Youhaiella tibetensis: one gene and its partner. The main gene of each other region encodes a partner of the protein of the gene in region 2 in a complex. Links are inferred from orthologs where the notes say so. Each region holds a gene or a part of one and is shown on either strand. Other genes may lie near its edges.

What was found. Proteins that work in one complex are often made in the same cells at the same time.
Region 1: the proteins of groL (region 2) and metK are in contact, whole or in part, in a cryo-EM structure (PDB 8P4O), measured with the Escherichia coli proteins. The link is inferred for Youhaiella tibetensis from one-to-one orthologs.

Annotation. Positions count from the first base shown.
Region 1 is NZ_CP041690.1:4,370,814-4,373,993, reverse strand. Bases 101-3,065 are described here. They hold metK (methionine adenosyltransferase), read left to right. Parts: upstream 101-934; coding sequence 935-2,197; downstream 2,198-3,065. Other genes in these bases: trmB (tRNA (guanosine(46)-N7)-methyltransferase TrmB), read left to right, coding at 2,280-2,990; lnt (apolipoprotein N-acyltransferase), read left to right, coding at 101-811. Also shown: more of lnt, read left to right, coding at 1-100; FNA67_RS21475 (ferredoxin reductase domain-containing protein), read left to right, coding at 3,146-3,180. UniProt on the Escherichia coli protein: Catalyzes the formation of S-adenosylmethionine (AdoMet) from methionine and ATP.
Region 2 is NZ_CP041690.1:971,441-974,535, forward strand. The notes cover bases 119-2,998. They hold groL (chaperonin GroEL), read right to left. Parts: upstream 2,439-2,998; coding sequence 798-2,438; downstream 119-797. Other genes in these bases: FNA67_RS04710 (DUF2798 domain-containing protein), read left to right, coding at 174-395; FNA67_RS04715 (YlcI/YnfO family protein), read right to left, coding at 500-679; FNA67_RS04725 (co-chaperone GroES), read right to left, coding at 2,484-2,771; FNA67_RS04730 (hypothetical protein), read left to right, coding at 2,955-2,998. In the rest of the region: more of FNA67_RS04730, read left to right, coding at 2,999-3,095.

The sequences.
Region 1 (3,180 bases), 3.4 Mb from region 2 along the record:
GGCCGACGTCATCACGCGCCTGCTCGACCTCTCGGCGACCCGTACCAGCCCGTCCGATCCCGGCCTCGAAGGGGTGACGCACCTGGTCTGGCCGGAATCGTCCCTGCCCTTCTTCATGTCGCAATATCCAGAGGCCCTGGCGCGCATCGCGCGGGCGCTGCCGCCCGACGTGACGCTGCTGACCGGGGCGCCGCGCGAGGACTACGAGAATGGCGGGCCCGGCTATAATTCCATCCTCGCCATCAATTCGGACGGCGAGATCGTAGCCTCCTACGACAAGTCGCACCTGGTGCCCTTCGGCGAATACCTGCCCTATGCCGATTTCTTCTCGCAGTTCGGCATCCGCCAGTTCGTGCCCGGCGCCAATGGCTGGGCGGCGGGTGACGGCCGCCGGCTGATGAGCCTGCCCGGCACGCCGGACTTCCTCGCCGTCATCTGCTACGAGGCCATCTTCTCGGGAGACCTGGGCGCCGATATCGGAAAGGCCCAGTTCATCTTCAACATCACCAACGATGCCTGGTTCGACGGCTCGATCGGACCGGCCCAGCATGCCCACCATGCGCGCGTGCGGGCAGTCGAAGAAGGCCTGCCGCTGGTGCGCGCGGCCAATTCGGGGCTCACCTTCCTCACCGATCCGCTCGGTCGCGTGACGGCCAGCCTGGCGCCCCAGCAGGTGGGGCTGCTCGACGTCGTGCCGAGCCAACGGCTTGCCGGAACGCCGTTTTCGCAGGTGCGCTACGGGCCCTTCCTCATTGCGCTGCTGGCCGGGCTCGCCATCGCCTGGCTCTCCTCGCGTCGCGGCAGGGCATAGCCTTCCGGGCAGCGCCATATAGGCATATAAAGATTTCCTTATGTCCGCCTTGCAAGAGGCGGCAAGGACGCCTACAACCAGCCAGCCCGTGGGAACTTCGGGCGCTTAACAAAGGCTTTGACCGTGTCACGTTCCAACTACCTGTTCACCTCCGAATCCGTTTCCGAAGGCCACCCGGACAAGGTTTGCGACCGCATCTCGGACGAGATCGTCGACCTGGTGTTCCGCGAGGCCAAGAAGGCCGGCATGGACCCCTCCGCCGTGCGCATCGCCTGCGAGACCCTGGCCACGACCAACCGCGTCGTGATTGCCGGTGAGGTCCGCGTGCCCGATACGCTGCTCAAGAAGGACAAGGAGGGCAATCTCCTCCATGACGCGTCGGGCGCCCCGGTGGTCAACCCCTCCAAATTCCGCTCCGTCGCCCGCAAGGCCATCAAGGCCATCGGCTACGAGCAGTCCGGCTTCCACTGGAAGACCGCCAAGATCGACGTGCTGCTGCACGGCCAGTCGGCCGATATCGCTGTGGGCGTGGATGCGGCGGGCAACAAGGACGAAGGCGCGGGTGACCAGGGCATCATGTTCGGCTACGCCACCCGCGAAACGCCCGAACTTCTCCCTGCCCCGATCTACTACGCCCACAAAATCCTCGAGACCCTGGCCACGGCCCGCAAGAATGGCGATGGCGAAGCGGTCAAGCTCGGCCCCGATGCCAAGAGCCAGGTCACGGTCAAGTACGAGGACGGCAAGCCCGTCGGGGTCACCCAGATCGTGCTCTCGACCCAGCACCTGGATGCCAAGCTGTCCTCGGCCGACGTGCGCAAGATCGTCGAGCCCTATATCCGCTCGGCCCTGCCCGAAGGCTGGATCAGCGACGCAACGGTCTGGCACGTCAACCCGACCGGCAAGTTCGTGGTGGGCGGGCCCGATGGCGATGCGGGCCTGACCGGCCGCAAGATCATCGTGGATACCTATGGCGGCGCGGCCCCGCATGGCGGCGGCGCCTTCTCGGGCAAGGATCCGACCAAGGTCGACCGTTCGGCCGCCTATGCGGCGCGCTACCTCGCCAAGAACGTGGTGGCGGCGGGCCTGGCCGATCGCGCCACGATCCAGCTCTCCTACGCCATCGGCGTGGCCAAGCCGCTCTCGGTCTATGTGGACCTGCACGGCACCGGCAAGGTCGAGGAAGCGACGCTCGAAAAGATCTTCCTCGAGGGCGATATCGTGAACCTGACGCCGCGCGGCATCCGGACCCATCTCGACCTCAACAAGCCGATCTACGCCAAGACCGCCGCCTATGGCCATTTCGGGCGCAAGGCCGGTCGCGACGGGAGCTTCTCCTGGGAGCGGGTGGACCTAGTGCCCAAGCTCAAGGCCGCTGTGCGCTAAGCGGAAACTCGCTTTCCCTTTACATTCGGCCGTCATTGCCCGTAGTGGGCGGTGACGGCCGAACTGCTTTTAGAATTGTGACGTGACCCCAAGACAGAACCCCCTCAACGCCGCCGGCGAGCCGCGCGCCTTCTTCGGACGCCGCTCGGGCAAGCGCCTGCATCGCGGGCACGACGTGCTGTTCCGCGAATTGCTGCCGGAGCTGGCCATTTCGCTGCCGGAAGGCGTTCTGGACCCGAGGGCGCTGTTCGAGAATCCCAAAAGACTGACGCTCGAGATCGGATATGGCGGGGGTGAACACCTGGCGCGGCAGGCGCGCACGCACCCCGAGGACGCCTATATCGGCTGCGAGGTGTTTACCGGCGGCATCGCCAAGCTGCTGCAGGCGATCGACGAAGAGGAGATCGGCAATGTGCGCCTCTTCACCGACGATGCGCTCAAGCTGCTGCAGAAGCTGCCGGACGCCTCGCTCGACGAGGTCTACCTGCTCTACCCCGACCCCTGGCCCAAGACGCGCCACCACAAGCGCCGCTTCGTCTCCCCGCTGACGCTGGCCGAGCTGGCGCGCACCATCAGGCCGGGCGGAAAATTCAACTTCGCCACCGATATCGAGGATTACGCCGACTGGACGCTGGCGCACATCCTGCGCGCGCCGGGCTTCGTGTTCGAACCGGGCAAGCCGGGGAGCTGGCACGAGCCCTATCCTGGCTGGGAGCCGACCCGCTACGAGCAGAAGGCGCGACGCGAAGGACGGCTCAAGTCGTTCTACCTGACCTTCGAGCGGCGCGACTGATCCTTTTGGCTTCGCAGCGACGAAGGCCGGGGAAGTGCGGAGGTGGCGGCGCGCGATGGCGCGGATTCGTTCGAAACGGCGCCACCCGGCCTCTGGCGGCGGGAACCATTCAGGTGTTTGAATTGTCTTAGGTTCCAGAGAACCACGAGGCAGTGATGACAGAGAGCGTAGAAATCCTCGGCATCGAGGA
Region 2 (3,095 bases):
CCAGACGCGAGCCGAAAAAGAAGCGGCCGGTTGGTTACTCCCGGCCCTCGCATCAGCGAGTTCTTGTCGCCCCCCAATGGGCGATCCCGGGCATCACCCTCAATGAGGATGGTGTCTGGCGGGCCGATGGCCCGGGTCATTCTCCATCCTCGCCCCATGGAGAACGGACCGAAATGAAAACTCTTCTTCTTGCGCAACTCATCATCAGCTTCCTGATGGCGACCATCATGACCGGCTTTTTCAGCCTGCTCGCGCTGGGAGTGAGCCCGCAATGGCCGCAAGCCTGGCTGCATAACTTCGTCATCGCCTGGCCGGTGGCGTTCTGTCTGTCGCTGGTCGTGGGCAAGGTGGCGTTTGCCATCGCGCACAGGGTGTTCCCGCCGGCGAGGGCCTGAGGGACGACCGGCCCCAGCCTCGTTCCCATCGGCGCTTGGCGTTTGCTGACGCGCTCTTCACCTCGACAAGGGGGGAGGGGGACCTGTTGGGGCGACTGCGCTGCCTAGTGCTGAAGTTCCTTGCGGACAGCGGAGGCGATAAAGGCCGAGCGCGTCTGGCCGCGCTCGCGCGCTTCTGCGTCGATGGCCTCGAGCAGACCGAGATCGAGCGAGACGTTGATGCGCGTGGTCGAGCCCAGGTCGCGGACCAGTGGAATGGCTGCAAGTCGTTTGGGAGAAATCACGAGGGTGGGGTGCCATCAGCTGCCCAAAACGGGAAAGGGCGGCCCTGGTGGACCGCCCTCCCGTTCGTGACCTTGGGAAAGGTCAGGTGTTCTAGTCGGCTGGTGCCGGCCGGACTTCTTAGAAGTCCATGCCGCCCATGCCGCCCATGCCACCGCCGCCCGGCATGGCCGGAGCAGCTTCCTTGGGCAGCTCGGCAATGAGCGCCTCGGTGGTGATCAGGAGCGAAGCGACCGAAGCCGCGTCCTGGAGAGCCGTGCGCACGACCTTGACCGGGTCGATGACGCCGAGCTGGACGAGATCGCCATACTGGTCGGTCGCGGCGTTGTAGCCGAACGAAACCGAGGCGTTCTCGAGGATCTTGGCAACCACGACCGAACCTTCAGCGCCGGCATTGCTGGCGATCTGACGGACGGGTTCCTGGAGGGCGCGGCGGACGATGGCGATGCCGGCGTCCTGATCAGCGTTGGCACCCTTGACCTTGAGGTTGGACGAAGCGCGCAGCAGAGCCACGCCGCCGCCCGGAACGATGCCTTCTTCGACGGCAGCGCGGGTAGCGTTCAGGGCGTCATCGACGCGATCCTTGCGCTCCTTGACTTCCACTTCCGTGGCGCCGCCGACCTTGATCACCGCAACACCGCCGGCGAGCTTGGCCAGGCGTTCCTGCAGCTTTTCCTTGTCGTAGTCCGAGGTGGTTTCCTCGATCTGCGCCTTGATCTGGGCAACGCGGCCCTGGATGTCTTCGGCAGCGCCGGCGCCATCCACGATCGTGGTGTTTTCCTTGGTGATCTCGACGCGCTTGGCGGTGCCGAGCATGTCGATGGTCACGTTCTCGAGCTTGATGCCGAGATCTTCGGAGATCACCTGGCCACCGGTGAGGATGGCGATGTCTTCGAGCATGGCCTTGCGGCGGTCACCAAAGCCCGGGGCCTTGACGGCAGCGACCTTGAGGCCACCGCGCAGACGGTTGACGACGAGAGTTGCAAGAGCCTCGCCTTCGATGTCTTCGGCGATGATCAGCAGCGGACGCTGCGACTGCACGACGGCTTCGAGCAGCGGCAGGATGGTCTGCAGGTTCGAGAGCTTCTTCTCGTGGAGAAGGATCACGGCGTCTTCGAGGACGGCGGTCATCTTCTCGGTGTTGGTCACGAAGTAGGGCGAGAGGTACCCGCGGTCGAACTGCATGCCTTCGACGACTTCGAGCTCGGTCTCGGCGGTCTTGGCTTCCTCGACGGTGATCACACCCTCGTTGCCGACCTTCTGCATGGCCTCGGCGATCTGGTCGCCGATCGAGGACTCGCCGTTGGCCGAGATGGTGCCGACCTGGGCGACTTCAGCCGAAGAATTGATCTTCTTGGCCTGGGCCTTGAGGCTGCCGACGACTTCCTCGACGGCCATGTCGATGCCGCGCTTCAGATCCATCGGGTTGAAGCCAGCGGCGACGGCCTTGACGCCTTCGACGACGATGGCCTGGCCGAGAACGGTGGCCGTGGTGGTGCCGTCACCGGCGATGTCGTTGGTCTTGGAAGCAACCGAGCGCAGGAGCTGGGCGCCCAGGTTCTCGAACTTGTCTTCCAGTTCGATTTCCTTGGCGACGGTGACGCCGTCCTTGGTGATGCGCGGGGCGCCGAACGACTTTTCGATAACGACGTTACGACCCTTGGGGCCGAGGGTCACCTTCACCGCATTGGCGAGGGTGTTGACGCCGCGCAGCATGCGCTCGCGGGCATCGGTGGAGAATTTTACTTCTTTGGCAGCCATGTCTGGCGCTCCTCAAAAATAAGCGTTGAACGGCTGGGTCCGGCCTTAGCCGATGATGCCCAGGATGTCGGATTCCTTCATGATCAACAGATCCTTGCCGTCGATCTTGACCTCGGTGCCGCTCCACTTGCCGAAGAGCACGCGGTCACCGGCCTTGACGTCCAGGGCAACGATCTTGCCGCTTTCGTCGCGCGCACCGGGTCCAACGGACTCGATGATGCCCTCGGAGGGCTTTTCCTTGGCGGTGTCGGGGATGATGATGCCGCCAGCGGTTTTTTCCTCGCTGTCGACGCGCCGGACGACCACGCGGTCGTGCAGGGGACGGAAGCTCATGTTCGCTCCTTTTGAGACCTTACGGTGATGCAAATCTGAAGCCTGTTAGCACTCCAGCATCGAGAGTGCTAGCAAGCTGACCGGGGATATAGGAGGGCGGTTTTAGGGAGTCAAGGTCGCGGGATTGTGACGGGAGCTTGAAACCGGTGTTTCCAGTGCGCCGCGAATGGGAGATAAGGGGCCATGAGCGAACAAGCAAAAAATTCCGACATCCGTCTCCGCCGCACCGGCGGCGCGGGTCTCAACACGCAGTGGAAATGGGAAATCGTGGACGCCGAGGGCAAGGTGCTCAAATCCGGCACCGCGCTGGGCGAAGAGCACAAG